DNA from 2 places in the Paenibacillus sp. alder61 genome. Region 1 is predicted to be linked to the other one. Evidence: a T-box and tRNA genes for the amino acid it is inferred to sense, from the RefSeq annotation. Region 1 holds a T-box; the other holds one or more tRNA genes.
What was found. A T-box is a leader RNA that pairs with one kind of tRNA and senses whether it is charged. The one in region 1 lies ahead of tyrS (tyrosine--tRNA ligase), so its partner is inferred to be a tRNA-Tyr.
Positions count from the first base shown of each region.

Region 2: it encodes a tRNA-Tyr, which carries the amino acid that the T-box ahead of tyrS (tyrosine--tRNA ligase) is inferred to sense. The anticodon was not compared.

Region 1 is NZ_JAIUDG010000018.1:69,010-85,116, reverse strand. Features, by position in the region: gene LBW89_RS18975 (type 1 glutamine amidotransferase domain-containing protein) at 355-882, opposite strand; gene LBW89_RS18970 (hypothetical protein) at 1,053-1,496, shown strand; gene ytxJ (bacillithiol system redox-active protein YtxJ) at 1,606-1,947, shown strand; gene ccpA (catabolite control protein A) at 2,059-3,063, shown strand; gene LBW89_RS18955 (5'-methylthioadenosine/adenosylhomocysteine nucleosidase) at 3,201-3,914, shown strand; gene LBW89_RS18950 (acetoin utilization protein AcuC) at 3,932-5,125, opposite strand; gene LBW89_RS18945 (GNAT family N-acetyltransferase) at 5,157-5,789, opposite strand; gene acsA (acetate--CoA ligase) at 6,069-7,793, shown strand; gene LBW89_RS18935 (transglycosylase domain-containing protein) at 7,865-10,969, opposite strand; T-box leader at 11,125-11,402, shown strand; gene tyrS (tyrosine--tRNA ligase) at 11,478-12,731, shown strand; gene rpsD (30S ribosomal protein S4) at 12,924-13,523, opposite strand; gene LBW89_RS18920 (sensor domain-containing diguanylate cyclase) at 13,993-15,984, shown strand.
Region 2 is NZ_JAIUDG010000020.1:61,841-77,947, forward strand. Features, by position in the region: gene LBW89_RS20105 (ArsR/SmtB family transcription factor) at 1-216, shown strand, start outside; gene LBW89_RS20110 (zinc-binding dehydrogenase) at 279-437, opposite strand; gene LBW89_RS20115 (glycoside hydrolase family 44 protein) at 475-3,747, opposite strand; gene LBW89_RS20120 (GNAT family N-acetyltransferase) at 3,853-4,311, opposite strand; gene LBW89_RS20125 (ribonuclease H-like YkuK family protein) at 4,436-5,008, opposite strand; tRNA gene LBW89_RS20130 (tRNA-Tyr) at 5,149-5,231, opposite strand; tRNA gene LBW89_RS20135 (tRNA-Trp) at 5,242-5,316, opposite strand; tRNA gene LBW89_RS20140 (tRNA-Glu) at 5,330-5,403, opposite strand; tRNA gene LBW89_RS20145 (tRNA-Leu) at 5,554-5,643, opposite strand; tRNA gene LBW89_RS20150 (tRNA-Gln) at 5,648-5,719, opposite strand; gene LBW89_RS20155 (hypothetical protein) at 5,929-6,129, opposite strand; gene LBW89_RS20160 (VOC family protein) at 6,611-7,369, opposite strand; gene LBW89_RS20165 (SDR family oxidoreductase) at 7,623-8,486, opposite strand; gene LBW89_RS20170 (Rrf2 family transcriptional regulator) at 8,581-8,997, opposite strand; gene LBW89_RS20175 (VOC family protein) at 9,173-9,601, shown strand; gene LBW89_RS20180 (alpha/beta fold hydrolase) at 9,640-10,644, opposite strand; gene LBW89_RS20185 (polyprenyl synthetase family protein) at 10,810-13,200, opposite strand; gene LBW89_RS20190 (serine/threonine protein kinase) at 13,423-14,289, shown strand; gene LBW89_RS20195 (DUF1349 domain-containing protein) at 14,573-15,220, shown strand; gene LBW89_RS20200 (SIS domain-containing protein) at 15,333-16,107, opposite strand, start outside.

The DNA.
Region 1 (16,107 bases):
ATCTGCAGGTATTTAAGCCGATTCCCGAGGGAATGCGAAAAAAGATGCAAATCTGCAGGAATTTCTAGCGATTTTAAAGAAATGAGCCGGTTTCGTCGAAAATTCCTGCAGATTTGCAGGTATTTAGAAATTTTGAGTCCAAACAGGAAAAAAGCATGCAGATCTGCAGGAATTTTAAGTTATCAAGGTTGTTTGAAGGGGTACTAGTAATCATCGCACCCCTTCAGGGGTAGTCAAAAGCGGCAGCGGCCTAGTAGCTTGAACGTAGTGAAAGTAAGCGCCTTTAGACGCGAGTCGGTAATAAAGGCTTATAGCCTTAGAGAAAACCACCCGTTCACACGGGTGGTTTTCGTTTTAAGCCCTGGCGGCCAAAGCATCGACGAACGCTTTTCCGTATTCCGGCAAATCGGGCGGACGCCGGGCGGAGACGATATGTCCGTCGATGACGACGGGCTCGTCCTTCCAAACCGCTCCGGCATTTTCCATGTCATCGCGTATGCCCGGCGTGGAGGTGACGGTGACGCCTTTCAGGATGCCGGCGGAAATGAGAACCCATCCCGCATGGCAAATTTGTCCGATCGGCTTTTTCGCTTCATTCATCTCCCGGACAACCTCAAGTACTTTCCCGTACCTGCGCAGCTTGTCCGGGGCCCAACCTCCGGGCACGAGGATGCCGTCGTATTCGCTGGAACGGATTTCCGCGAACGACAGATCCGCCACGGCGGGCACCCCGTATTTACCGATGTATTTTTTGCCTTTCTCGAACCCGGCCAGATGCACCTCGGCTCCTTCCTCGCGAACGCGATAAATCGGGTACCACAGCTCCAAGTCCTCGAATTCTTCATCCACCAGAGCGATGATCTTCTTACCAGATAATCTCAAATTCGTCTCCTCCTGTCTTCTTTTGCCCTTGACGAAAATCGTTTTCAATATTTTAATTGTATCAAAAATGATGTTCTTCTTCATGCCCATAGTGCAAGGATATTCTTTCTTGCACTGGCAAATCTTTTGTACCGACCCAAAACGCGATGGACTATTTATGAGGTGATCCTATGCGCAGGCTTTGCCGCTGCGGACAAGAAATGAATTTCGGATTCCGGCTGGTCATGTTTGAAAATAAGTTTCAAATTGACCGGGTGCCGATCTTTGAATGCGACAGCTGCGACTTCTATGAAGTACTGCCGTTCGTTAAGCCGGATTTGCTGGACTTGCTGAATCAGTTAAAACAACAGGACGTCAAAGGACGTGTATATTTCACCGAAGTCAATGAATTGGCGGATGTTCTTTATGAATTGTTCCGCAAATGGACCAAGGCGGACTCCGTCTTGTTTGAAGCGATGCTGGAACAGCATTGTGAAGAGCGCATCAATCTGCTGCTCGATTTGTACGGCTGTGCTCAAAAGATGAACGATGAAAATTGGATGAAAGAAATAGCCTCACGGTTAGCAACTTTGTCGAAATTTGTTAAAGAACGTCAGTTTATGGGTGCGAAGTAACAGATTTTCTTGATGAATTTGTCGTCCCGAGTTGTTTTTCGCATACCGTTTTTGGTAAGATATGATTTAGGAAAATGAAAATTGGTTTTCTGAAAGGAATGGATGCGAGATGCCAGAATTGAGGAGAATCACAACGAAAGAGGATCTGCACCGTGTTGTGGAACATTCGGCGACGGAGCCGCTGCTGCTGTTTAAACACAGTACGCGATGCCCGATCAGTTCCGGGGCATACCGGGAATTGGAGAATTACCTGAACGGGGCTCCGAATGAGAAGATTACATACGGATTGATTTATGTGGTGGAGGACCGGGAAGTCTCCAACGAGGCGGCAGAGGTTCTCGGCGTGAAGCATGAGTCGCCGCAGGCTCTTTTGGTGAAAGATGGACAAACGGTTTGGCATACCTCGCACTCCAGGATCACCGCAGAGGCTCTGCGAGGAATTCTTGTGTAAATGAAGCGTTATCATTGCACAAAGTAGTATTTTGTCGTATCATAAATTTAATTGAAACATTGGGCTCGTGAATTAAATGAGTGAAAATCTATTGGCAATGGAGAGAATAATGTGACGGTTACCATTTACGATGTGGCTCGTGAAGCGGGCGTCTCGATGGCTACGGTTTCCCGGGTTGTGAATAACAATCCCAACGTGAAACCGCAAACTCGGAAAAAAGTATACGAAGCGATTGAACGTTTGGGATATCGTCCGAACGCGGTGGCAAGAGGTCTTGCCAGCAAGAAGACGACGACGGTCGGAGTGGTGATCCCGGATATTTCGAATTCGATTTTTGCCGAGATTGCACGAGGTATCGAAGATATCGCGAACATGTACCACTACAATATTATTTTATGTAATGCGGACAAGAAGAAAGAGAAGGAAATCCGGGTTATCAACACTTTGCTTGAGAAACAAGTGGACGGGCTTCTGTTCATGGGCGGAACCGTGACGGAAGAACATGTACAGGCGTTCCAGACCTCGGCAGTCCCAATCGTTCTGTGCGCAACAAGCGACGAGAACGGGATGATCCCTTCGGTGGATATCGACCATGAAGCAGCGGCCTTCGATGCGGTCAGCACGCTGGTCCGCCATGGCCATCGCCATATCGCTATGATCAGCGGCACGCTGCAGGATCCGGCCAACGGTTATGCGCGCTTCCAAGGGTACAAACGCGCCCTCGAAACCGCGGGAATTCCTTATGACGAGGATCTCGTGCGGATCGGCAATTACCGGTACGAGTCCGGGGTGGAAGCGATGAAATATTTCCTGGGTCTCAAGAAGCGCCCAACCGCGATTTTCGCCGCAACGGACGAAATGGCGATCGGTGCGATTCACAGCATTCAGGACGAAGGCTTAAGAGTCCCGGATGATTTCTCAATCATCAGCGTGGACAATATTCGTATGGCGTCCATGGTTCGTCCGCAGTTGACGACGGTTGCCCAGCCGATGTACGACTTGGGTGCGGTAGCCATGCGTCTTCTGACGAAACTGATGAAGAAGGAAACCGTGGAGAATCCTCGGGTCATTTTGCCGCATGAAACGATTTTGCGGTTGTCCGTCAGCCACGTATAGGCTGCTTCCATTTTATAGAGATTAGATAGACAAATATATGAAAAAGGTTATAACGGAAAAAGCTCCTCTTGAAGGAGCTTTTTTTAGGCTGCGGGGCAAATAAAGCCTGCATAAACTCGATAAAGGAGCGATTGAAGATGCTGAAAACAATCGGAATCATCGGAGCCATGGATGAAGAGCTGGCGTTGCTGCTGGACGGTATGGAGGACAAAGAGCCGGTGGCGCAGGCCGGGCTTTCCTTTGTGAAAGGGAAGTTCCACGGCAAAGACGTCGTGGTGTGCAAATCCGGCGTGGGCAAAGTAAATGCGGCGATTACCACGCAGGTGCTGGTCGACCGTTTTGACGTTGGAATGATCTGGTTTACCGGGGTGGCCGGCGCGCTGCACCCTTCGCTGGATATCGGCGATATCGTCATTTCGTCGTCCTGTCAGCAGCACGATATGGACTGCTCGCCGATCGGGTTTCCGCGCGGGATCACCCCGTTTCAAGAGGTGTCCGACTTCCCGGCCGATCCCCGGCTGATTAAACTTGCCGAGGAAGCCTGCGCCCGCGTCTGCCGGGAGAACGGCTACAGAGTCGGCCGAATTTTGTCGGGGGACCAGTTTATCGCCGATCCGGAAGTCGTCCGCTTTCTCTATGAGCATATGGACGGGGCCTGCGTGGAGATGGAAGGCGGGGCGATCGGTCAAGTCTGCCATATGAACGCCGTGCCTTACGTGATGCTGCGCTCGATGTCCGACAAAGCGGATGGAACGGCGGACGTGAACTTCGCCGAATTTACCGTGATCGCATCCAAGCGGTCGTTCGAGATTATCGAAGATATGATCCGGCATGTCGATGCCTTAAATTAAATTTACCGGAACTTAAGTTAGGGGACCCTAGGGTAGTCCTGAAGCGCAACCGCGAGATTCTCGCGGTTTTTTGCCGTAATTTCCGCCCTGCGCGGAATCGCCTCCCAACGCGTCAAATCGTCGAGCCAAAACGCGGGGAGGGGCGTTGGCGTTTGACTCTGCCATTTCCCGGCCCAGCTCTGCGGCAGCTCGGTTTGCGGTCGGTCCTCCCGATCCAGCGCCTCTTTCAGCGGGTGTTGGCTCATTTCCAACCAAAGCAGGCTCCAGGCGCGGGGAACGACCCGCCACATATCGTAGCCGCCTCCGCCTACGGCTACCCATCGGCCGCCGCAATGCGCATGGGCCAGCCGGTGGAGAATCGCCGGCATTTTGCTGTAAATGGCCATGCTGCAGTGCATATGGCTTAACGGATCCAGGGCATGGGCATCGCAGCCATGCAGGCTGACGATCAAGTCCGGCTTGAAATAACCGATCAGCCGGGTAATGGAGGTTTCGAAGCACTCCATCCAGGAGGCGTCTTCCGTATACGGCTGGAGCGGAATGTTCATGCAGGCTCCGTAGCCCAAATGTTCACCCCGTTCCTGGAGAAACCCCGTCCCGGGGAACAAGTATTTTCCCGTTTCATGAATGGAATATGTACACACATCCGGGTCGGAATAGAAGCTCCATTGTACCCCGTCTCCGTGGTGAACGTCGGTGTCGACGTACAGCACCCGGGCCCCGAACCGGCGTTTCGCGTAAGCGATGGCCACGGCGGCGTCGTTATAGACGCAGAAGCCGGCGGCTTTCGCCGATAAGGCATGGTGCAGACCGCCGCCCAGGTGCAGCGCGTGGTCCGCCCGGCCCGAGAGGACCGCATCCACCGCGGTGATCGTTCCCCCGACAACGTAAGCCGCCGCTTCGTGCATGCCGGGAAAATACGGAGTGTCCTCGTCCATCAGCCCGTACTGCTCCGCACGCTCCATCCACGCCGGGTCAGGCGGAGATTCGCTGAGCGCCTTGACCGCTTCGATGTAGGCGGGCTGGTGAATCCAGAGGAGCTCCTCCTCCGTGGCGGGACGGGTGATTAGCATCTCCTCCGAATTCAGCGCGTCGCAGGCCCGCAGAAGGTCCAGCGTGAGCTGTAGCCGGAGCGGGTGAAACGGGTGATGATCGTGGAAACGGTACTTCAGCGATTGTTCATGATGGACAAATAAAGCGTTTCCAGACATGGCGTCACGCGTCCTTTCTCGGAAGACTTGTTCAATACATGAAGCGCTGCTGGAAACGGATCCGGTCAAACTGTTCCTTCGATTCGAGCGGAACGTCCTTGCCGATCCGGACCATCAGGCAGTTGGCGGGGTGGGAGCAGATTTCCGGATCGTCCGTCGCATACCAGACCATATCGACGGTCTGCATCAGCCGCTCCATCATCTTGCGGTAATCCCAAACGGAAAGGCCGCTGCTTTTTAAATCCCAGTGCCAATAATACTCCGTCGTAAATACGATGTATTTCTCCATTTGACCGTCCTCGAAAGCGGTACGAATCAAACTGGACCCGATCCGGCGGGATCTGTATTCATTGGAAACCTCGATGGCCCCCAGCTCGATTAAATCGGGCATATTTCCTTGTGACCACCGCTCCATCTCGTCGGGATAATGGAACGTCACATAGCCGATAATGACCTCCTGTTCCCGGGCGATAATGATCCGCCCCTCCGGCAGCCCCGCAATTTCAATCAACGCTTCCAACTGCTCTTCGGGACGGCGGAAAGCGTCGAGATCCGGGTGCATTCGGAGTGTGGCCAAATGGGAAGGAGGAACAGGACCTTCCAATATGATCTCGCGATCGGCTTGGGGCAGGGTATGGCGGATATACGTTTTTCGGTGTTCCATCATTGCCGCCTCCTTTGCTCGTTCCCCTAACATATAGCAGAAAAATGCAAAATTGAAAAGTATAGCCGGAGGAAAAGACGTGTGTTATAATGATTTCCGACATAATTTATTCACAAATATAACTTGACATCGTGATTTTTGTTACATTATTCCGATTCTACTGCTTGTCTCGCGACCCGAACAAAAATCATCCCGCTTATGTAAGTAACTTTGTATCCGTTTTCATGAGTTTGATCTATTCTATTATATTTTTTGCAAAGATCAAGGGAGGATGGAACGATGAGCCAATTGCAAGGTGAAATTATTACAGCGGACGCGCCTTCATCGAACTTGGGCAATTATGAAGAGGCGTATGCGAATTTTCATTGGGAGGATGTGGAGAAGCAGTTCTCCTGGTATGTGACCGGGAAGGTCAATCTCGCTTATGAAGCGATCGACCGGCATGTCGACGCAGGCAAGGGAGACCGCCCCGCGCTTTTGTTCAGCGATTCGGCGCGGAACGAGACGTATACGTTTGCGGATCTGCAGCGCAAGTCGAATCAGTTCGCCAATGTGCTTCGCGGCCAAGGTATTTCCAAAGGAGACCGTGTATTTGTATTTATGCCGCGCAGCCCTGAATTATATGTCAGCATCCTTGGCATTATTAAAATCGGTGCCGTGGTCGGCCCGTTATTTGAAGCTTTCATGGAGACGGCCGTCAAGGACCGGCTGGAGGACAGCGGGGCGGTAGCGCTCGTAACCACGCCCGGGCTGCTGCCCCGGGTCAAGCGGGATGAGCTTCCCTTGCTGAAGACGATCTTCCTTGTAGGGGAGGATATAGAGACGCAAGAGGGGATTGTGGATTACAATACGGCGATGGAAGCCGCCTCCGAGGAGACGGAAATCGAATGGGTCAACCGGGAGGACGGTTTAATCTTGCATTATACGTCCGGTTCGACCGGGAAGCCCAAGGGGGTTTATCATGTCCACAACGCCATGCTGCAGCATTATCACACGGGGAGTGTCGTCCTTGATCTCCGTGAGAACGATGTATACTGGTGCACCGCCGATCCCGGCTGGGTTACCGGCACTTCTTACGGTATTTTTGCCCCTTGGCTGCACGGCGTGACCAATGTCGTTCGCGGCGGACGCTTTAGTCCCGGCGACTGGTACGAAACCTTGCAGCGGAACAAGGTTACGGTTTGGTACAGCGCCCCGACGGCATTCCGCATGCTGATGGGGGCTGGGGAGGATATCGTTAAGCAGTACGATCTCTCTCATGTCCGGCATATTCTATCCGTCGGCGAACCGCTCAACCCCGAGGTGGTTCGCTGGGGACATAAAGTTTACGGGCACCGCATCCATGATACGTGGTGGATGACCGAAACCGGAGGGCAATTGATCTGCAACTATCCGTCCATGCCGATCAAGCCCGGGTCGATGGGCAAGCCGGTTCCCGGCATCGAGGCCGCCATCATTGACGACAACGGCAAAATCCTCCCGCCGAACCGGATGGGGAATTTGGCCGTGCGGACGCCCTGGCCTTCGATGATGCGGCTGATCTGGAACAACGCGCCGAAGTATGAAGAGTATTTCCGGATTCCCGGCTGGTACATTTCCGGGGACACGGCTTACATGGACGAAGACGGATATTTTTGGTTCCAGGGGCGGATCGACGACGTCATCAATTCCTCCGGCGAACGGATCGGGCCTTTCGAGGTGGAGAGCAAGCTGGTGGAGCACCCGGCGGTAGCCGAGGCCGGCGTCATCGGCAAACCCGACCCGACGCGCGGCGAAATCATTAAAGCGTTCATTTCGCTTCGCGAGGGATATACGCCGTCCGAGGAACTGAAAGCGGAGATCGCCCGGTTCGTGAAGGAAGGCCTGTCGGCGCACGCGGCTCCACGCGAAATCGAGTTTAAGGATAAATTGCCGAAGACCCGTTCCGGTAAAATTATGCGGCGCGTCCTGAAAGCCTGGGAGCTGAACCTTCCGGCGGGCGATCTGTCCACCATCGAAGATTAAACCGGAAAGAGAAAACCTCCCCACGGTGCATGGATACACAATCCATGGAACCGTAGGGAGGTTTATTTGTTTTACTTGCCGTATTGAACCGCGGCCGTAGGGGCCGACTCACCCGCGTCGTTGACCGCGGTGATTTGAATCCAACCGCCGGCGGCTTCATGCTTGAACGAGAACTGGGTGCTTGCGGTGCTGCCCAGCTTCTTGAACGGTCCTTTCGCGCTTTCCGCGACATAGACATTGTAGGAGGATACCTGTTCGGCGGAAGCGTTCGCTCCCCAGCTCACCGTGACATCCTTATCGTTGACCTGTGTTACAACCTGGCCGGGAGCTCCGGGAGGAGCCGTGATTTCCGGCGCTAAGTCGCCCCCCTCGCCTGACTGCGTGGCGGGATCGGTGGGTTCGCCTTCGTTTGTCCCGGACCCTTCGGGCGGGGTATTGTTGGCTCCTACGATGGCGCTAGGCTGGGATTCCTTGCCTGCGACATCAACCGCCGTTACATAATAGGAGGTGGCGAAGCCGTCCTGGGCTCCCACGCTAAAGGAAGTCGCTTCCCCGGTCAACGCGGCCTGCCCCGTATACTTGAAGGATCCTCCGTCTGCGGATTGATACAAGCGATAGCCGACGACGTCTTTCTCGGCGTTTTTGCTGAAGCTCACGCTTCCCGAGTTAAGCCTCACATTGCTCGGGGGAGCCGGCGGCGCCCCGTCATCCGCCCGGGGATCCTGCTTCGTCGGCGCATCCTCGCCAGCGTCCTTCGGAATATAGTAGCTCAGCGAGCGGTGGCCGCCCCGCATCGATCCGAAGGCCTTCTGCAGTTCGTCGATCAGTTCCTTGATCGGTTTCTCCCGCTTCATTACGACCTTCTCCCGGACCATATCCGAAGGCGTCGTGTCCTTCGGGATATAATTGATCTCGTTATAGGTGATATACTTCATGCGGACCAGAACATCGTCGGATTCTTTAGGAACGTATTTCGCGTTGAAAATATCCGTAACCATCTTGCCGGCCTGCCGGGTCAGCTTGGTCGGCAGCTTGCCGCTGAATCCGGATACCGTGGCGGTAACGATGCCGTCCGGTTTGGAAAACTCCGGTGTAACGAACAATTCTTTCTCGTTCTTGGTCACTTCGTTCATCACCTTGGCCCATATGGAGCGGGCCCGCGATTTGCCGGCATCGGACAAGGTGTTCTTCGGTTCTTTGTACCCGATCCAAACCCCGAGCGTCACGTCGGGGGTATATCCCATAAACCAGACATCGGCATAGTTTTGCGTTGTGCCGGTTTTGCCGACGATCGGAATTTTGCCGTAATTCTTGAAATCGCTTTTGATGGATTTGCCGGTCCCGCTCGTAATAACCGTTCTAAGCATATCCGTCATCAGGTAAGCGGTTTGTTTGGAAAAAACGCGTTTGGGTTCGGCTTTATGCTGATAAACGACGTTCCCTTGCGAATCCGTAATTTTGGAAATCATATAGGCGTCGTTGAACTCGCCGCCGTTGGCGATGGCGCTGTAGGCGTTCGTTAGCTCCTCGACGGTTACCCCGTATCTCAAGCCGCCGAGCACGCCCGTCTGCGCGCTGTAATCCCGTTCATCCAGCGTCGTAATGCCGAGTTTCTTGGCGAAATCCCAGGCTTTATCGATGCCGACCACATCGTTGAATACCTTCAGGGCCGGAATATTGCGGGATTCGTTCAGCGCCGTACGGGCGGTGACAAGCCCCTTATAGCCGCCGCTGGAGTTGACCGGGATATGATATCCTTTCGCGCCGTCCCGCAAAATCACCGGCGAATCGTCGATGATGCTCGCCGGTTGGATCAATCCGGCCTCCATGGCCGGCAGGTAAGCGGCGATCGGCTTCATCGTCGAGCCGGGTTGACGTACCATTTGCGTAGCGTAATTCATCTGCTCCGTGTGGAAATCCCGGCCTTCGATCATGCCCAGAATCGCGCCGGTCCGATTATCGATCATCATGCTAGCCACTTGTTCCAGCCCTTTGGTTTTGCTGTAAGGCGAGAAGTTATCCTTATCCTCCGCAACCTTGTGCATGGAGTTGTATACTTTCTTGTTGATCGTGGTGTATACCCGGTAACCGCCGGTCAACAGCTCCTGACGCGCTTCTTCAAGAATCTGCGAATTTTTGGCGATTTCCTCCTTGGACATTCCCGGGTTGTTCATCATCGCGATCACGATCGCTCCTTGACGCTCCGTTTCAAGCATCAGGTAAGGATAAGTTTCATAGGCCTTCTTCGTCTTGGGCGCGAGCGACGCTTTGATATCAAACGCCAACGCCTCATCGTATTGCGCTCGGGTGATTTTGTTCTCCTCCAGCATCCGCTGAAGCACCAACTGCTGTCTTTTTATGGCGCGGTCAAAGTTTTCCTGGTTAAATTCGCCCTTGCCGTTGAAGGCCGAATAGGCCGATGGTCGCTGCGGCATCCCCGCCAAATAGGCGGCCTGCGCAATGTTCAGTTTTTTCAGGTCGGTTATGTTGAAAATTCCCTTGGCCGCCGCTTTGATTCCGTAAACTTGGTATCCGTTCGAGCCGTTGCCGAAAGGGACCTTATTCAGATACGCCGTAAGAATCTCTTCCTTCCGAAGGAAACGCTCCAGACGCAAAGCCAGCAAAATTTCTTTGACCTTCCGGTTATCCGTCCGATCCAAATTCAAAAACACGCGACGCGCCAATTGTTGGGTCAGCGTACTGCCGCCGGTCTGAATGTCTTCCTTGAGCACTTTTTGTTTCACGGCCCGCATGGTTCCCTTAAAATCGATGCCCTTGTGCTCCTGAAAATGGTTGTCTTCGATGGCGATGACCGCGTCGATGACGGAGGAAGGGATTTCTTCGAAGGCGACAGGCCGCCGGTCTTCTTCCGAACGAAGCTGGCCGATCGCCTGCCCGTCCCGGAAGTAGGCGAATCCGGTTATGTCGTTATGATTGATTTTTTGCTCGATATCGGCACGCGATCTCACCGGCTCGTCTTTGACGATCGAGGAGACGTATCCGAATACAACGCCTCCGGCAAACAAAGCTCCGGCAAAACCGAGCAGCACAAGCCAGCCGAGGGTGGACCATACCCAGCGTCCGCGCTTCCGTTTGGGAGCGGGTTTGGCGGAAGGCTTGTTGTTCCGGTTTCTTCTCTGCAGCTTTCCGGAATTGTTTTCGTTCTCATGAACCATGGATGCTCCTCCTTTTTAACAGCAACATTATAGCATAAAAAGAGGGATATGGTTGATTTTTCAGCCTATTTCCCGGTCATTCGCCAGGGTTTTCATATTTATTCCGTTTGACTTTGGAATTTAACCTGTGATATAAAATAGCTAATTGTATATCGTTAAAGGCTTGGATAGACACAGTAGAAGGCGGAATCCCGCCGCTCAGAGAATCGGTGGTTGCTGCGAACCGAACGGGCGGATCCCCTTTGAATTACCGTCTGGAGCCGTCCGGGGGAACGCCATGGGCCACGCTCATGCTGTCAGTAGTCCGGTACCGGGAAACCGTTATGGAAATGAGGTGAAAACCGAGGCGTCGACAAGCCCGCTGGTTAGCGGTAGTGGCGATGCGCGGTTTTAATTAGGGTGGTAACGCGAGCGGCTCCTTCTCGTCCCTTGGGATGAGAAGGAGCTTTTTTGTCGTTTTCAGCGCGCAAAAAATTAAATTTCAATCACATGTGGAGGAATGAAGAACATGAAGTGGGAAGAATTGACACAGGCTCAGCAAGCGGAGGTCGAGCGTCAGCTCAAGGTAATCTCCCGCGGCGTGGTGGAAATCGTGCCGGAGGACGAATTGAAGAAGAAAATCATGAAATCGGTGGTTACGGGAACGCCGCTGAAAGTTAAACTGGGACTGGACCCTTCCGCTCCGGATATCCATGTCGGGCATACGGTCGTCATGCAAAAGCTGCGCCAATTCCAAGAGTTGGGGCATCAAGTGCAGTTGATCATCGGCGATTTTACCGGCCGCATTGGCGATCCGACCGGCAAGTCGGAAACCCGGAAACAGCTGTCGGAAGAGGATGTGCAGCGGAATGCCGAAACCTACCGTCAGCAGATCTTTAAAATTCTGGATCCGGAGAAAGCCAAGGTACACTTCAATTCGGAGTGGCTGGCACCGATGACGTTTGAGGATGTGGTCAAACTGGCGGCGAAGGTGACGGTTGCCCGGATGCTGGAGAGAGATGACTTCACCAAACGGTATTCCACCGGTCAACCGATCAGCATCCATGAATTTTTCTACCCGCTGATGCAGGGGATGGATTCCGTCGCACTTCACACCGATATCGAGCTGGGCGGAACGGATCAGAAATTTAATCTGCTGATGGGCCGAACCTTGCAGAAGGAATACGGCCAGGACCCGCAGGTCACCATCATGACCCCGCTGATCGAAGGGCTCGACGGCGTGCAGAAGATGAGCAAGAGCCTCGGAAACTACATCGGCATCGACGAGGAGCCGAACGAAATCTACGGTAAAGCGATGTCGGTTCCGGATGAATTGATGCTCAAATACTACGAGCTGGTTACGGATTTGTCGAATGAGGAGCTGGAGACGCTGAGCGAGGGCGTCAAATCGGGGGCGGTTCATCCCCGCGACGCGAAGATGAAGCTCGCGCATACGCTTGTCCGCATGTACCATGGGATGGACGCCGCGGAAGGCGCACAAGAGCATTTTGTTACCGTATTTCAGCAGCGTGCGCTGCCGGAGGATATCGAGGAGATCGAGGTGCCTGCCGGGGAGCTGGAGGACGGAAGCATCAAGCTGATCAAGCTGCTCACGCTGATCGGGTTTGCTTCGTCAAACGGGGAAGCGAAGCGGAGCATTCAACAGGGAGCCGTGAAGATCAATGAAGAGAAGTTGACCGATGTCAACGCGGCGATCGCCCTGGCCGGAGGCGAAGTCATTCAGGTCGGCAAGCGTAAATTCGCCAAGCTGTTGGTTAGATAAACTGCCAAATAGATTTATAATGCCTGATTGGCCTGATCCGGGTGAGTGTCCGGGTCAGGTCTTTTTCGGTTTTGTTGCAGTTAGCATATAACGGGAATAGCTTCCGTTAATCGCTGGAGTGGCGGAAGAGGGGGATTTTCATAAAAAAACCGGTCCAAGTCGGAGCGACTTGGACCGGTTAGCTTGCGAATCTTAACGGTTGTAGAACTCGACGATTTGTTTCTCGTCAATATCTTGCGACAGCTCGGAACGTTCAGGCAAACGGATGTATTTGCCTTCCATCGCCGTATCGTTGTATTCCAGGTAAGCTGGAAGATGCGTGCGGTTCTCCAGAGCTTCCTTAACGGAAGACAAACCGCGGCTTCTTTCGCGAAGGCTGATGACGTCACCGATGCTTACACGGTAGGAAGCGATGTCCACTTTCTTGCCGTTTACGGTAATGTGACCGTGGGAAACCAATTGACGGGCACCCGCACGGGAGTTGGCGAAACCAAGACGGTATACCAGGTTGTCCAGGCGGCTTTCAAGCAGCGCCATGAAGTTTTCACCGGCAATACCCGGCATTTTTTGCGCTTTGGCAAACAAAGTGCGGAATTGCTTTTCTCCCAAACCGTACATGTGACGCAGTTTTTGTTTCTCCAAAAGCTGCATACCGTAGTTGGATACCTTTCTCCGTTGGTTAGGACCATGTTGTCCCGGAGGGAAAGGGCGTTTCAAATCTTTGCCTGTTCCGCTCAAGGAAATGCCAAGGCGGCGGCTGAGTTTAAATTTAGGACCAGTGTAACGTGCCATTGTATAGGTAGACTCCTTTTATCATAAAATTTTATGGGTAGGGTTCTACTTGCGCGGGCTTTGTTTGGGCGGGCGGAGGATAGATAATCCGCTCTCTGACAAGAAAGTTCAGCCGCTGTCTTGTCAGCAACAAAAACCGAGAGGGTGCTTCGCATGATTTACGCCCTAATCAAAGACTCTATCCAGTCTTTATCAACAATATATATTATAGGACCCCGGCGAGTATTGTCAAGCGGTGGATTTTGTTTAAATATAAAGGATTTTGACGATAGGCCTTTGGGCCTAATAATACTTTGAAAATGAAGCAAATTATAATGCAAAACGGCTACGAAGATAGTAAAATGAACATATAAACAAGGAACTGAACAAATATTACTATGATATTCGTGTAATTCTAAAAGGCAGAGTGAGACGGCTTCGTTTAAATTATCTCGCTGCGGGGCTGGGAGCGGCGAAAAGGAGCTTTTACATGACAAAACAAACTAGAGACGACTCGATGCAAGCGTTCATGCCAACACCAATCTACACTCTGCCGAGTTGGAATCCCGAGGAAGATCAGGATCCGATCAACTGGCTCAGATTGATGGATATTACGTCTCATGACTATCCATATATTATTGCATTGCTCGAGAATACCTGCCGTAATTGGGCCCCCCAGCTGCCCTCGACGCTGGCTTCTTACCGGGCGGAATGGTTTGTTACGGATTCGGCCGGGGAGTTCGTAAAATCCGGAGAGGATTCCCCGCCGCCTGAAACGGAGCGGACGTTCGTCGAGATGACCCGTCGCTGTCTCAAGGAGAATCAGGTGGTCATTTCCCGCTTTCCGGGAGGCTTCTGTGTGGCGGCCCCCGTACTGACCAGGCATACGGCCGAGCTGTTCGCCGTGCTGGGATGTACGATTCGCGGCCCGGAGACAGCGGCGGATTTCGCCGAAAGCTGGGTCGTGATGGCGGCCCAGTTTTTCAAAACCTGCTTCTATAAGGAATTTGAAGCGATGTTTATCTCCGACCTGCTGCACGTTCAAAAGCTGGCCAAACGGGAAGAATATCGCCGGTCGATTTTGTTCCAGGTCATTCAAGAACTGCACGATAAGAAAGACGTGGATTCCGTATTAACCGAGGTGTTCGGGCGAATCGCCGGCTTGTTTCCGGAAGCCGATGTGGAATTGCTGATGTCCCAGGATTACTTGAGTCGGGATCCACGGGTTAAATCCCTGCAACTGCAGGAGGCGCGGGATAGCATCTGCGCGCGGGCCTTCATGGAGGGCGTGCCCCTCCGTTCCGGGAATGGGGGAGGCGACGGCGAAGATTGCCTGGAAATCGCGGTCCCGCTTGTGGGAAAACAAGGGGTTTATGGCGTTTTTCATTTGGTTATGCCTCCCGGGGATGTCGAAGAGGTGGATCTGCAATTGGTCAGCATGCTCGCGGATACCGCGGGATCCGCTTTTGAGAGCGCCAAGCTGTATGAGCAGTCGAACCTTCTGGTCAGTGAGCTCCGGCTTATAAACGAATTGACGAAGCGCCTGAATCAGAGCTTGCGGCTGAAGGAAGTTTTCAAGTTCGCCACCGAGGAGCTCCTTTCCATTTTCCGGGCCGAATTTTGCTGCATCACGCAGTTGGACAAGGAAGGCGAAGTTTTTGAAGTGATGGCGTCGAATGTCCCGGCCCTGTCCAAAGCGTTTTTTTCCAAGGATTACGGCTTCAGCGGACTTGTACTGAACACAAGGGAGCCGGTGATTTTATCCGATTACAAGGCCTACGGAAAGGTAAGCTCCAAGCTGATGGATGAAACCGACTCCCGGTCGTTGATCGTAGCTCCGCTGATCGTGCGGGGCGAGGGGATGGGGGCGATTATGCTGGCCCATCGGGCGGAACGCTTTTTCTCCTACGAGAACTACAGGCTATTGCAGGTGCTGTCCTCTCACATCGGTCTTGCGATAGCCAATGCGTCCCTGCATGCCGAAGTGCAGCGAATGGCCAATCACGATATGCTTACCGGCCTGTACGCCCGGCACTATCTGGATGACCGGATCCAGAGTTTCCAGAAGCGGGACGAAGGCGGCTCCCTCATCATCGTCGACATCGATCTGTTTAAGCAAGTCAATGATACGTACGGCCATCAGATTGGGGATAAAATCCTGAAACAGGTTTGTTCGATCATTCTGCGTACGGTGCGCAAAACGGACATCGCCGCCCGCTGGGGGGGCGAAGAGTTGGCTATTTATTTGCCGGGGGCGGACATTCATAGCGGCTACCAGATCGCCGAGGCGATTCGCCTTCAGGTAGCGGCGGAGTGCGAACCCCGGGTCACCGTCTCTTGCGGGATTGCGGAATGGAACCAGGAGAGCGATAAAATCAGCGTCGAATCGCTTTTTTATCTGGCGGATATGGCGCTTTACAAAGCGAAGAAGAACGGCCGGAATCAAACGCAGATCGGCCTTAGCCCCGAGGGGGAACGATGACCAATTGGCAAGAACGTCTTGGTGGACGTTCTTTTTGTTTGGGGCTTTAGCCAGTTGAGCTGGTGAAGCGTGCGAAACCACCTGCTATGCGGGGGGTATAGTGATGCTTATAGTCAAAAACCA
Region 2 (16,107 bases), on a different contig from region 1:
ACCGGCAAGGGGACGTTTATGGATGGATTGCGGCTGTCGGACGTGACGCTGGAGGACATCGACATTCGCCGTAGACAGTGGACCTTCGGGTTATCCGTGGAGGACGATTCGCTGCATATCGGCGGATTGACCTTGTTCGGAAAAGGTTTCGGCAACTACAACGAACATTTGATCCTGGAGCTGTACTATACGGAGAACGTCTCCGCCAAAGACTAATGTGCCAAAAGAGCATGAACGGAAAATTCCTCCTCCGCTCATGCCCTCTCGATTTAACCGACTTATTTCATCTTCACCGCCACTTTTCCTTTGGCCCGACCGGTTTTGAGATACGCCAGGGCCTCTTCCGTTTGCTGAAAATCATAAACCCGATCGATGACGGGCCTGATTTGATTCCGTTCCAACAAGCTGCCAAGATCTGGCGTTGGGAATTCCGGCAACCGATACGGTCCTTCCAAACGTGCGCACCTGTCAGCTTCAGTTTGCGCTGAGGACGATATGGCATGCGGTCAGTTTCGGAATCGTGTAAGTAAACCGATTATCTTCTATACCGCTGACCGGCTGACGCTCCGTGATCGCGGCGTTCTCGCCGTCGAACGCCCAGACGCGGGCCGACTTGTAAGTGGTTCCGCCGGCGATGTTAAAACTCGCGTTCATTTCAAAATCATTGTTTTTGTTCAGCACGATCAGATGCAGATTATCGTCGCTGTCCCGGTATACGGACCCGTAGACCGAACTGTTTTCGATATCGGAGGTTTCGGCTTTAACCTTTGTGTCGCCGAATTTGGAATTGTTGCCGTCATAGTCGTTGTACAGTCTCATCGCCAGAGTGATATACGTGGAAGGTTCGACCCCGCCCGTCATTCTCCAGAAATGAGCCATATACACGCCGTACTTGCCGTAGATCCCCAGGACGTCCGCCTGGGCAATCCCGCCGTACACGTTGTTTTCCGCGCCGTAGTTATATTCCGTAAACGCGAGCTTCGTTCCTGGATTGTACGTATCGATCGACTGCTGCAGTTTCGGAATCAGCGGGAAAAACGGACTGTGAAACAGGAAGAAACGGCTGTTCGATTCGGAATAGCTCGGATCCCATAGCTGGCGCGGGGCCTGCACGCGGGCCAGGTTCGTCGCCAGCACGTTGTTGCCAGCTTTATCTTGAATCCGGTGTCCTCCCGCGGAGGTCTCCGGATACCAGTGGAGATCCAACACGTCGAGCAGACGCTTGCCCCCGAGCTTCTCGCCTTCCACCCGGAAATGGTCGAGATAGTAATCGACATACCATTCATAATTTCCTTGCACTTGCGGCCAATCCGGAGCTCCTTGCATACTGTACATGTCGTCGAAACCAAAGGTGGCCGGCCCGAAAATTTCAGCTTGCGGGTCCACCTTTTTGACCGCTTTGGCTGTCGCCAAACCCTTGCTCAAAACTTCTTCCGCGCCAGCCGGTCCCGGATGAATGTACTTGTGGTTATCAACCCACAATCCCGGCTCATTATCGAGCTCATAACCGCGAATCCCCGTGGCCGTCGAAGCGTCCCCGTGTTTTTTCACCAGATAATTGACCATTTCATCCATGTATACCGCATCGTCGTTCGGATTTGGAGCCGCATCGAACGGCCCGCCTTTCTCCGGCTTCACTTCCACCCATCTGGATGAAGGCGCCTGTTCGCCATCACGCACATAACCGTCCGCATCCTTTGCCGCATATCCGGCAATCTGCAGCGAAGCGAGCGTGTACGCGCCGTATTGCAGCGATTTGTTGTGGAAGCCGCTGATCCCGATCCCCGGCTCCGTCGGCTTTTCGCTCCAAGGCACACCGCCGTAGTAGTGAGCGACGTAATAATCGCTGTGGTAATTTTCGTCGTCACCGGAATTCGAGGCGTTATTCTCCCAATTGTAAGTAGTTAGACGGTTTCCTCCCACACGGCGGGACGTCCACTTCTCCGTATTGGTCAAATCGTCGTTCGTCCCGTAAATGTAAGGACTAATCGGCGCCCGGTCTTTGGATGTGTCCACGTCGATCTGCACGTCGAACGCTCCCGTCGGCGTCTTTGTCGTGTTTTGCGTCAAAAGATCGGTCCAGGCGCCGAGCGTGGCGTTCTCCTTGGCACGTACCCGGTAGGTGTGCACGGAACCCGGCGTCAGGTTCTCGTGCGCATAGGACGTCTCCAGTCCGTTGTCGTTTACTTGGCCGTCGACTTCAATGTCGTAACCGGTAATTTCCGCGTCGGGCGGAGCCCCCCAAGTCAATTTGATGGACGTATCCGTCTTTGTCACCCGAAGGTTCACCGGTGCCGGAATCACTTGCTCCCCGGTTGTTTTGACCGTAAGAAGGCCGCTCCATGCGCTTTCCTGGGTTGCCGTTTTGGTCTTCACTTTGTACGTGTGGCGGCTTCCCGTTCTCAGCCATTCGTGGGTAAAAGAGGTCCCATTTACCTCGTGAGGGATGCCATCGGCTTTAACCACGTAGGAAACCGCGCCATCCACAGGCTGCCAGGTAAGGGTGATCGTCGTATCCGTAGGAATCGCGGCGATCCCGGTTGGAGAAGACGGCATAACCAGCGGCTCCGGCTCTTCGCCCCAAACTCGCTTACCGTCCAAATAGGAGGTCACTTTTGTAGTAGCCACGGAGCTATTCGAGTCCGTAAACGAATAATCATTGCTTTGATCGAATGAAGGATAATCTTTTTTATAGATCCAGGTACCGATCGTAGCCGATCCGCCCGGACTCAGATTGCCGGCGTCCGGTTTAAAACCGAGTTCCAAATACGTGTCGGCTTTGGCGGAAGGAATCGGCATCGTGGCAAATTGCGGAACCACGGTTTCTTTCGCTACCGTACTCCAAAAGCCGATATTCAGCGGAATATCTTCGTCATCCACCGTAAAATAATACCGGACCTTCAGATCGCTCAGTTTTATCGCCCGGCTGCCTGTATTCGTAATTTTAAAATTCGGCCCCAGCGTGGATGTCGACAACTCCGTCGGGTTCCACGAGACTTCCAGCTTAATGTCGGAAACCGGAGTAATGACATCGGATAGCGTTCGCGCCATGACAACCGGACTCCAGTCGCTGGTCATTTCGGCATTCTTCGCCCGGATGCGGTAACTATGCTGCGTATCCGGCTCCAATCCCGCATGCTTATAGGTTGTAACCGCTCCTAGCTGAAGGACGGCTCCGTCCGCCTCCAACTCATAATACGTCGCGCCGGTGACGGAATTCCACTGTAAGGCGACCGAGTCTTTTTGCGGCACGGCCGTCAACCCGGTTGGAACCGGCAGCGTTACCGGCCCTGTCCCGCCGCCTCCGACCGCAAACTTCGCCGCGCCGGCGAACCATTCGTTCACGCTTGAGCTCCAGCCCGAACCGAACACGCCGAAACTGATCCAATAATTCCCCTTGGTTAGTGTCCCCGGAACGTTCCAGACGACCGGCACCGTTTTCGTTTCACCGGCCACGACATGGATCGGATCGATAATGATTCGGTCGACCGGCTGCAGGGAGTCGTCATAGATTCCCACATCGAGCATAAGCGCGCTCGACTCCGAGGAAGTGACCTGAATTTGAATCGTCGTGCTTGAACCCGGCTGGACTTCCCCGCTCTCGGCGGTCGCCGTTGCGGTAATCTCCGCTTTCGCCAAAGCCGTTCCCGGTTCAGCAGCGAAAAAGACGCCTCCAAACAACATCAAGAACGCCAAGGTTACCGCAGTCCAACGTTTACTTGCAGACCATGCAATTTCTTTCTTCAACTCCTAACCCACTCCTGTTCCTCTTTGGTTTCTTTTGCGTTGCCGAGGAACATCTTAGCACGTTCGAATTTTGAATTTTGTATGGCCGGTAACAGATTTCCAAATTTAGTACATGAACTCCATCGGCGTAAATCGGATTCCGTTAACCGTCCTCTCCTTGCCGGTCTCCGTAAAACCAAGACGACGATAAAACGGGACGGCCAAGCGCGAGGAATTTACCGTCATCCGTTTGATGTCCGGCAGGCACCGGCAACGCTCCTCCACGGTACGGAACAACCGATTCGCTATCCCTTGCCGGTGGTGCTCTCTTTTTACGAATAACAAGAATATATGACTTTCTCCCATCGTGGCTATAACGCCGATCCACTTCCCGTTTACCTTACTCCCCCAAAAGTGGACCTCTCCTCGTCTGAACCGCTCTAACAACGTCTCGTACGAGATGACCTGTTTAAAAGCCTCTACACCCTCGTCGGTATACTCCGGAGCTTCGAATTCCCGAAATACGCTCCAGACCAGTTCTAGCGCTGGACGGATATCTTTTTCCTGCAGCCTGACGATTTCCATGTTCAACCTCCCCAAAATATTACTCCTATCATCCAGGGTTGAAGAAAAAAATGCAATAAAAAAGAAGCGATGGCTAAAGCGCAGCCTCCGCCTCATATTTAGTCCTACCGCCGCGGTTCTCAAATCAAACAACCTTGAAGGGATACGGCTTTTTGGTTTCGCGGTCCGCGATGCTTACCATTACCGACTCCGGCTTAACCCTTGCGATCAAACCCATCGCTTCAATGCGACCCACCATTTCGGCCAGGTAGGCTGCGGTTTTGTTTTTCGGCCCGCTCCCGCCGTCAATATCCACGATAAACCGGATATCCGCGCCCTGTTCCATGTGCGGCAAAATGATATTTTCAAGGGCGGCTCGTTCTTCATAACCGAACTGCCCAGCAATTTCTTGACTGAAAGAGGTCTCCAAGGATAGCTTTTCTTGAACGGAATAGATTTCCCGGGGCAGGATCACCTGACGGCTGCATAACCAAGCTCCTTTTCCGACTCGGTACACCACAATGTAACTGACGAATTTGGTATGCCCCGGATGCGTCTGTGCGTCGGTCGTGATCACAAGATCATAGACGCCCCTCGGATCGGCCGCGACGAATCGGGAAATCCGATTCAGCACTTCGCTAAATTCCAGATCCTGCTCCGTCGTATTCCGGAATGTCGTTTCATGAATAAATGGGTATTGACGTGTTTTTCTTTTCATGGGATTCACCTGTACTGCAAGGCTGGCTTCTTCCTTTCGCTTTGGATTTGACGGTCCATGGATCGGACCGGATTTGCCCATCGAGCGGCAATGTTGGTTTTTTTATTCTTATGTTATTGTGGCCGCCAAGTGAACAGAAATGTACCGAGCCGGATTCGAACCAGCGCGCTTTTTACGGACCAGATTTACAGTCTGGCGGTTTCAACCTCTCACCCATCGGCACTTGTTAAAATTGGCAGGGGCCGTGGGCATCGAACCCACCTCAGTCTGCTTTGGAGGCAGACTCGCCGCCGAGGACATGGACCCCTATTTGGAGAAAAATGACGTGGACGGGGCTTGAACCCGCAAATCCCGGCGTGAAAGGCCGGTGTGTTCTCCAATTTCACCACCACGCCATGAAAACTGTGTTGATGGACTACGGTAAATCGTGGCTTGGAGCGGGCTTAACTCCCGCTGATTTTTTACAGCTTGTGTTTCGTTCGGCCACCATTACTAACCCGACAAGTGACCGACTCACACTTTGCGAACCGTATGTTATGTACTTTTGGTGCGGCCGGTGGGACTTGAACCCACAACCGAAGCTGGCGCTTCACGGGTTTTTAAGACCCGCATGTCTGCCATTCCATCACAACCGCATGTCTGCCTCTCCAGGGCTCGAACCTGGGGTCGCGGCTTCAAAGGCCGTCGCCTTACCGGCTTGGCTAAGAGGCAATATCGAGAAATTAACCGGTACATACGTTCCCCATGGGGATCAAAAAAAGACTACTCCCCTTCCAAGCGTTCCATTGAACCGGCCCCTTTCAACTTCATAAGCTGACAAAGGCAAGCACAAATGGACCACTTGCGAAGGTGCAAGCAGCCTTTTACGTACAAAGCTATGGATCTACGGATCTGGATTCAGAACGGTCCGCGATTCACAATCACGTCAGTACCGTTCCTCCTCCTTTCGGGATGATACGGACTAAACGCGGTACGTAAAAGCTACTCATAATCGGCTCGAGATAGGCCTGATCTAAGCCGGCCAACAACTCGTTATTCTCGCATTCGCGCCAATCCTGGCTGGATGGATGCGTCTCGTTGAACATGGTCTCGGCATAATAAGGCGTAAAAAGTTTTTTCATAACCTATCCCTTCCTTTCTTCGTAGATTTGTCGTACTTTCGTTATCCGATATTACTTTCATGCATTATCGCTTTAATGTTTTACCGTTTTACTGATTTGATGTTATCACGGCTTTTTTTGGGTGTCAACCCTTTTTTTACTTTTTTTCGATAACATAGATGCAAAAAAGCCGCCGAGTTTCCTCAGCGGCCTTATATCCAAAACGTATAGACATATTTTTGAATGCCTACGCAGTACCTGTACGAATACAGGAGGATATTTCGAGCACTCCGCGTGAAGAGGATGAAGATCTATTCCGGGCACGAAGAAATAAGCGGCTCTCCTCATAAAGGGACCACTGTTCCAAGTTTGGAATTTCAACGAAAAACATCCGTGTTTTCATCCTGGTTCACATCCTTTCCTGCGCAGCTTCCATAATTTTTACCAGATTAAAGCAAGAGCCTGTTTTTTGTCAAGCAAAAAATAAAAATCCCCACTCTTCCTAGCTCATCATTTGAGCCACAATAATGCGATGGCCGTCGGGATCCAGCAGAGCCGCTTCCTTCAAGTCGGGAAAATAGCCGGGCTTCCCCGTCAGTTGAAACCCCTGACGCGAGATATATTCCAGCGCCGCATCAAAGTGTTCCGTTTCGAAATATAAAGGCTCTGTGAATGCACCGCCATTCATAAAGCCGTTCCGATCAAGCAAAAGTGCGGCGCCATCTGCCATGGGAACCGAGTATATCGCTCCGCCTGCCGCGGAAGCATCATACGGGACGCCCAGCAGATCGGAATACCAGCGCGCCGTCTCCGGGATATGCTTCACATCCACAAACACCCCGCCTATTTTCGGCAAAATCGGACTTTCCGTTATGAATTCGGTATCCTCGGCCGGAGAAGCGCTCCAGCAAACCATCTGCGCATTTCCTTCGGGGTCGCGGAAATTGAAATACGCCATTGTTCCGTGATATTCCGGCTCAAGGATGGTCTCACCCTTCTCTAGGACGTATCGGTAAGCTTCCTCCAAATTTGAGGTTTTGAACATGATCCTTGGCTTCATGCTTTCATCCCACTCCGGGTTTTGCCGGTTTGCCGTATTCGAATCAAGGATCAGATGAGTTCCCTTAAACTCAAACCAATACACGGGCCCGCCGTTAAGCCGCTCCTCAAAAACCGGAAGGCCTAACAAACGGCTGTACCATTCCGCGGATTTCCTTAAATCCGTTACATGGACGAATACACTGGCAATCCGGTTCTCCAACGGGGAAATCGATGCGGATTCAAAGATGGCGCTTTCACGGTTCTTCAGTGGAAATCAACTCCTTCGGCTTATTTCATTAAGCTGATAAAATCCTATAAATTTGATCTAATTTTATCACAACTAAACCAAACCTTCCATGACTCCCCTCTTGGATCAGCACGATTGTCCGCAAATAAAAAAAGCCGCAAGAAAGGATATTCTTGCAGCTTTGATAGGTTGGATCTTACCACCTGCGGCACAAAACTCAGCCCAATCAGGACAAAGTCCGGACCAGTTGACGGAGCGCATCGTCCAGCGACGTTAGCGGACGGCCAAGCACTTTCTCGAAATCGTCGCTCCGGATTTCCAAATCCCCTTCCCGAATGCCCTGTTGAATGCTGACCAGCATCGGAATGACGAAATCGGGAACGCCGGCATTTTTCATGATTTCCGCGTAAGTCGCATCATCGACCTGCTGTACGGGAACCTCTTTCCCCAGCACCTTGCCGACTGCGGATGCCAATTCCTCTTGACTGAGCGGTTTGCCGGATAGCTCATAAATCGTATTTTCGTGGCCTGTTCCGGACAAAACCGCCGCCGCGGCTTCGGCGTAATCCTGCTGTGAAGCCCATCCGACTTTACCGCTCCCCGCCGAGGTTACCCACGGTGCTCCCGCGAGGACGCCTTGAACGCTTGAGATTTCATTCTCCAGGTACCAGTTGTTGCGCAAAAAAGCGTACGGAATGCCCGTCTTCATAATCGCCTTCTCTGTCTCTTGATGGGTAGGAGCCAGGAAGAGCTTGCTGTCCTGAGCATTGGCCAGGCTGGTATAGGCAATAAAGCCCACCTTTGCCCGGACGGCCGCCTCAACGGCGTTGGTATGCTGACGGATCCGTGTTTCGTTATCCCCGTCCGCGGAAATCAGCAGCATGCGGTCGACTCCCGCAAAAGCCAAATCAAGACTTTCGGGAACATCAAAGTCGCCTTGACGAACATCCACACCCAAGGCCCGCAAGTTTTCCGCCTTCTCCGGATTGCGTACGCTAACGGCCAACTGGCTGGCCGGCACGGTTTTCAGCAGATGTTCCACCACTTTCTTGCCCAGTTTCCCTGTCGCTCCAGTTACTAGCATCTTCATATACCATACCTCCATATGTGTTGTAATGTTTATTGTTATAACTATTCATGTTACAACAAATGTATAAAATAAGGCCTCTTCAAGAGGCTTATTTTCAATTGAATCGGTGGATCAGTTCATCCAGTGTCGTTTGTGCCAATCTTTGCTCCATAGCGGTTTGGGCCTCGGCCAATTCCTCCTGCAGAACCTTCTCGATATTCCGGCCCACCTGACATTGAATGTTGGAATTCTCATGAATTCGGAACAGCCGGTTCTCTTCCGTCACATGGACGGCGCGATATATATCGAGAAGCGTGATTTGAGCCGGGTCCCGAACCAATGTAGCTCCACCTACTCCCGGACGGACATCCACCAGCCCCGCTTTTTTTAACATGCTCATAATTCTGCGGATCACTACCGGATTCGTATTTACGCTCCCTGCGATAAAATCTCCGGTACAGTCCACAGGGCTTATGGCAATCAGGGAAAGGGTATGCACCGCTATAGAAAAACGAGTGCTAATTTGTTTCAAGTAATCACCCTCCAGTTGTAACCATTATAGTTACTACTATCGATTATGTCAATTTTTTTCGCAACGAATCCGACTATGACAAAACCTGTCACTATCTGAGGGTATACTGATTACAAACCTAGACCGATAAATCGCCGGACGGGTTAACCTTACTATTCGAGGAGCTGAGTTTACGATGTCATTTCAAATCACCCCCTTCATTATGCTGAACGGCCAAGCCGAGGAAGCTATCGACTTCTATGAAACGGCACTAGGGGCCAAGACGCTGTTTAAGCAAACTTACGGGGAGGCGCCGGATGCCTCCGGAGACACCCTCCCCCCTGGGTTACGAAGCAGGTTAGCCCATTCCGTGTTAAAAATCGGAGAAGCCGATCTTTTTGTTGCGGATTCTCTGGAAACCACCGCATCCACGGATCGGAGCGAAACCGTCCAAGTCTGCATTACGACGCCTGACGCCGAAACGACCCGGCGTTTCTTCGACGGCTTGTCTGAGGGCGGTCAGACCGTTTTTCCTTTGCAGCAAGTTCACTTCAGCGAAGCTTACGGCATGGTCAAAGACCGGTTCGGCGTCACCTTCCATCTGTTTACGCGGCGCCGTCAGTAAAGAGAAGCTCGGCCGGGCACCATTGCCCGGCTCTTTCTTTAGAAGTTCCCCGCATCGCGAAGCACTATCATTTCTTGTAAAAACCGTTCCGGCTCTTCGTAATGGGGCATATGAGCCGACTGCTCAAACACGATCAGCTTCTTGGCCGGTGCGTCCAGCTTCTCAAGGTACCGGGCCGCCTGATCGCTTGGCGTGGCCTGATCGTAAGCGCCCAGCAGGAAATAAACGGGCACCTCGACCCGGGGAACCACCTTCTCCAAATGATGCGTCAGCAGCTGCCGGTGCAAATGCTTCACACTAAACGTGACTCCCCGAACATAACGGAGTTTATCGAACACCGTATACTCTGGTGCGGACCAAATGGCTCTGAAAATCTCCCACCCCTTTTTGCCATGAACCTTGCCGCCGTATTTTTGTAAAATAACCGAGTACTTCCACAACCCTTTTGTAAAATGGCGAAACGGCGGCTCACCGATGGCTCGCAGTTCCCGCACCGCTTTCTCGTCCCCTCTTTTCGCCGCTTCCTCCAGTAAATACCGATACGAGTCGGTTAAACAATCCAAGAGTCCTACGGCCTGACAAAGTCCGATGTAAGCGCGAATGTGCCTCGGATACCGCTGAGCGATCAACACGCCGAGGATCGTTCCGAAGGAGTGGCCCAGGACAAACAACCGCTCGATCCCCAGCCTCCTTTTGACATAGGTGATGACCTCGCCCGCATCCTGAACCAGTTGCTCCAGATTCATTTTGGACGGATCCCGTTTACCCGCCCGAAATGACTTGCCCGCCCCCCGTTGATCCCAATGGATTATCGTAAAATGCTTCTCCAATTCCGTGTCCAAAAGATGTGACAAATACATGTGGCTTTGCCCAGGCCCGCCATGAACGAACAACAGCGCGGGATTCGTCCGTTTCTCTCCCCGGATCAATATCCACTGGTCTACGTCTCCGATAGGTACAGCCTTCAATTCCGCAACACTTTCGCGTTCCTCTTCCCCTACATGATTCAAAAAGGGCGGTGTTTTGCCTGTTAACCAGCTCATCCCAATTCCTCCTCCAACTCAAATAGTCAACGTTGGCTATTTGCCCATATCTTATATTAGACAATATTGTTTAGTCAATATTGGATATTTTCTCAGACAAACGAAAAAAGCAACGCCCTTTTATGAAAGGACGTTGCTTTGAAAACTAGGCCGTTTACTGTCATCCTAATTGTCCCGGACGATGATATAGTTCAATAAGTGCTTTAAAAAACCGGTAGTCAACGGAAGCTCCTTCACCGCTTCCATCGCGAGGCAATAGTGCTCCCACATCGCCTGAGCGGCCCCGTCCCGCCCAAGAATCGTCACAAAGGTGGAATTGTTGTTTTCGACATCTTTGCCGGTAGGCTTCCCCAGCAATTCAAGATCGCCTTCCCCGTCCAGCAAATCATCCTTGATTTGAAAAGCGATTCCTGCGTGGTAGGCCACCTTTTTGAGCCATGCAATGTCCGATTCTTGCACTTGTGCAAGCATTGCGGGGGCGACGAGCGAGACTTCAAAAGCGATCCCCGTTTTATAGAAGCAAAGTGTGTTTAATTCCTCCAAAGTCAGCACTTTTCCTTTTGAGTTCAAATCCATCGCTTGACCCATACAAATTTCCCCCGCCTTGCGGGATAAATATCGCAATACACTCAGCACGGTTTTGCTGTCAAACCCATCCAGGGAGGCCTGCTCTTCAATCGCTTTCTGAATGAGATAAATCCCCGTCAATTCGGCGATGGCACTATTGTGTACCTGATGGAGGGTCGGTCTCCCCCGCCGCGTCGCCGAATTGTCCTGCGTCGGCAGATCGTCGAAGATCAAGGAAGCCGTGTGCATATACTCCAGCGCATTCAATAACGGCTTTAAGGCGGAAGCTTCCAGTCCGTATTCCTTAACCCCCATCACCCATGCGAGTACGGGGCGGATTCGCTTGCCGCTCCCCTCCAGACTGTAGTTGGCCGTATCGATGAGCAGCCCGTTTGCCGCAGGTAAAGCGTCAGGTCGGGGGATCTTCAACCATTCATTAATCCAGGCGCGGGCGGTTTGGATCGTTGTATAGAATTCTTCCTTTTCCTTGTGATTGTTTCTCATCGTTAAAAGCAGTTGATCCCGCAGCAGCTTGTCAAAAAAGTCCACGTCTTCCGCTTTTCGTACCATATACTGGATCACTTGGTTCAATTCCGGGATTCCGGCGGCGAAGATCTCCATGATTTCGTTATATTTATCCCGGCCGACACGTTGTTGGTATCGTTTCAGGCCATTGATGGCCCGATCCAGAATAATTTCGCGCGTTAACGGGTCCGATTGATAAACGTGGTGTATCAGATGAGATATGACGGTCCAATATAATTCAAACGGGTTGATTAAATCGGGCCGTTCATGGCGATAGGTTAAATAATAGGTATACGGGGTAACCGCTCCGTCCTCTAAGTCGTCGAACATATCGGCAAAATCATCGGCCAGCTGATTATACAGCCCGTAGTAAAACACTCGCTGGTTAAAGTCTTCATCCAGCGGAGCGCTAAGAACGGACCGGACGATGAGCCGGGAGGAAGCGGATTTGATGATGATGGGCAAATACAACTCTTCATTGCTGTAATCCGGCTTTTTTAAGTCCTTGAGCCGGTCCATGTCCTGGGAGTGAAAAAACACATAGGAATGTTCATAAAAAAGATTCCGGGTCTCCTGACTTTGGTAATTTTTGATGTATTCATACGCTTCCCGCAGCTCATCATGAACGTAACGTACCAATTCGGGGTTACCGCCGCTCCAATCCCCCAGCTCAGGTACGGCTCCATTCGTTAATGTGGCCCGGATCATCGAGGAATAACGCTCTTTCTCTTCGTCTTGCAACGCCCCGGAGTCCAGCAGATCATCGATAAACGGGTAAGTTAGTCCATAATAATAACCGAGCCGGATCGCTTCGTCCAACCTCCGGGAGCGTTCCTTGGAAGAAATCTCCCCTTCGTCCATTTCATCCAACGCGTGCATCACGACGCCGACGATAATCTTGATTAATTTCCGCTTTGCTTCCTCCGCGTTCATTTCTTTGGGGATTCGGGGGGATACGCCTTTGATTTTGTGAATCACCCAAATGGCCGCATTCTCCACGGATTCCTTTTGCGCCCAACGGTAAAACGCGGCTAAACTGATGAAATCCGGTTGGCGCTCCTTATTTTCATCGGAAGGATGGTTCAGCAGCGTCTTGATCTCGGTGACCAATCGGTCGACTTTGAACTTCGTCCGCCCGGAGTTCAAATCTTTTCCCAAATCCCGCAAATAGATATAGGAAATGCTGCGTTCCAGGTAACTGTCCAGTTTTCCGGCATAGTTCAACCAGGCGATATATCGATGGAAATCCGTCGAGTCCGGCTGCTTCCTGTTGAAGCGAGAAAAAAAGGACAGGATCGAACCGGCCCGGACATGCTTCTTCTGCCACTTTTGAAAGTCCTCGATTAGCGCGGGGAGATAAGACCCTTCTTTTACATCCGCCCGCAATTTCGAAAAATACTCAGCGGCCTTTAGCTCCGCCCGCCTGTACCAAGCGTCCGCTTGCTGGTTCTCTGCTTTGTTCATCCGATGTTATACCTCAACTTATGTATCGAGAATTTAAATGTTTTGAATCTAAAGTTGTTATTCTAGATTATTATACACGAACCTCTATGAAAAACCGACTACGGACCGTTTTTTACCCGGACTAAAGTCTGGGATTTCGCGAGGGACCCCGGTATGCGATATAATTTACCTTAAATCGGGATAACGCTCCCTGCGAACGTAAGGACGGTGATATCGACAAACATGCGCTTCCTGTTAAACTTTAAGTCGTTTATGAAAGCCTGGCGCGATTACCCTTTGGAAACCAACAAAACGCTGGCCGAACGGTATATCGTCCAAGAGTTGATTGGTGAGGGAAGCTACGGATTAATATATAAATGTACGGATCGGATCAGCGGGTCCTCCGTCGCGGTGAAGCAAGCGAGACCCAGCAAAGGCTCCCGCGCCGAGAACTTTTTGAAAAGAGAAGCGGACATCTTGAAAACCGTCGGACATCCGCAAATTCCCGAATACATCGACTTGTTTAAAGATAAGAACGGCGCTTATTTGGTCATGTCTTTTTTGCACGGCGATACGTTCGAGGATTTGATTTTTGACCAAGGGAAGCGGTTGACCGAAGAGGATTGCGTCCGTTATACGCTGGATTTGCTCGACCTGGTGGAACATATTCATCAAAAAGGGTTTGTGCATCTGGATCTGCGAATTCCGAACGTGTTTATACATGATGGCCGGTTGTATCTGATCGATTTCGGGCTGGCCCGAAAAATCGGAGAACCCCCTCCCCGGGAGCGGCCTCCAGGAATGGGATTTCCATTTATCCGTTCCTCCTCAGGTCGGTTCAAAACCGCGGAAATTCAGACCGACCTTTTCGACATCGGGCATTTTATGCTGTTTCTGCTGTATTCCTCCTTTGAGCCCGACGATTCCCCCTCCTCTAAGGCAAACGATCGGAGCTGGCAGGAAGAACTGGACCTGTCCGACGAGCTTCGACAAATTCTGGAACGCTTGCTGGAGCTGCGGAAGCCGTATGCCGGCATTCATCGCCTGAAGGAAGATTTGCTTCGCCTCCGACGCCTCCACGATGAATACGGCGAATCTACCGAAAGTTGAAGGTGCCGTTCCTTTTGTGATAATATCCGAATAAAGTTAAAGTAAATATTACCATCTAGAAAGGTGGAATAGGGATGTTAAGAAAATGGATCGACAAGTTTCTGCACTCCTCCTCTCATAGTCGTCATCGAAGGCGTTACAGCAGCTCCGCGAAACACTACGGCAAAAGATACAGCAGCAGCCATGGATATGCCCGTCGCCGGGGCTCATCCTCCGACTTTCATCACCGTCACGGAAATCTGGGGCACGGCTATTATAAATCCAGAAGGGGCAGTTCGAGTTAATGATGATAAATACTTTACTATTGGACGAACAATTCCGGAATCCGCGGTTAACTGAGGGGCTCGCCTGGCATGACGAGCCTCGAAGCTGGTTTATTGATACGGAACTTAGCCAGCTTGTGCTGCATACCGAAGAGAACACGGATTTTTGGCAAAAGACGCACTACGGTTTTCAAGCCGATAGCGGGCATTTCTTATATACGGCTACTCCGAAAAATTTCAGAATGACAACCAAAGTCATCGCCCGGCCGAAATCGCGATACGATCAGGCCGGGTTAATGATCCGGTTCTCCGAGGAGCTATGGATCAAAACCTCAGTGGAATACATAGCGGAAGGGACCGGAAAACTCGGAGCGGTGGTGACAAACCGGGGCTATTCGGATTGGTCGACCCAATCCGTAGCGCTTCCCGGCGGCGAAATCGAGATGTTCTTCCGGCTTTCCAAAATCGGTCAAAATAGTTATGCCGATTATTCCTGGGATGGGGAGCATTGGTCGCAAATCCGCGTCGCTCACCTGGATCTTCCTCCGGGTGCCCCGGTTTATGCCGGATTGTACGCCTGCAGTCCCCAAGGCAAAGAACTGGAGGTCCGATTTGACTTTTTGACCCTCGAAGAGCTCGGCGACGACCCGAATGAGGCGTACCTTTAATAAAGACAATCCGGATCGAGTCGATTCTTCGGCGAAAGTTAAGCAAGATGATAAAAATGGCCTCCGTTAGCGGAGGCCATTTTTTTATTACTTATTCGATTAACATGCTGGATTAATAAGGAACCTTGAACATGTAACGTCTTGTTTCCAGCGCGTGTCCCGTTGCGGCCGCAAGTTCGACGGCGTAAACGCGAAGGACAAAGTTCAGCAACAGCGGCGCAAGGTATCCTTTCAGTTCTTCATCGATTCCGCTCATGTCGAATTCCTTGGCATCCAGAATCAACAGCTTCTCGCCATGCTCTTTAAGGAATTTATGCGCTCTTTCTTCCATCGGACGGGTTTCGTCCAGCCCTTTCAACAGGATAAACGGTACGTCCTTATCCAGAATTTCGAACGGTCCGTGGAAGAATTCACCGGCATGAATCGCATGGGAATGTTTCCACTGCATTTCCATCAGAATGCAAATCGCAAAGGAGTAGGCGATTCCGTAGTTTACTCCGCTTGCCATCGTGTAGATGACGGACTCATTTTTAAAGGCTTGGGCATAGGCTTTGGCGCTCTCCAAGGATTGCTCCTTCGCTTTCTTCAGCACTTGACCGAAGTTGTCCAAGCTGCTCAGCAGCTTCTCGTATTTCTTGTTTCCTTCCTTAACGGCCAACAGACCCATGGTCAAACGATACAATACCGCATAGTTGGCGATTTCCGGATGCGGATCCAGTTGCCCCGGCGGCGCCCAGCTGTAATTTACAATAAAGTCGGACTCTTCGGCTAATGGAGCGGTCTCAACATACATCAGCGAAACGGTAAGAGCTCCTTTTCCTTTGGCAAATTTGGCCGCTTCGGTCGTTTCCGGTGTTTTCCCCTTGTGGGAACAAAGAATAACCAAT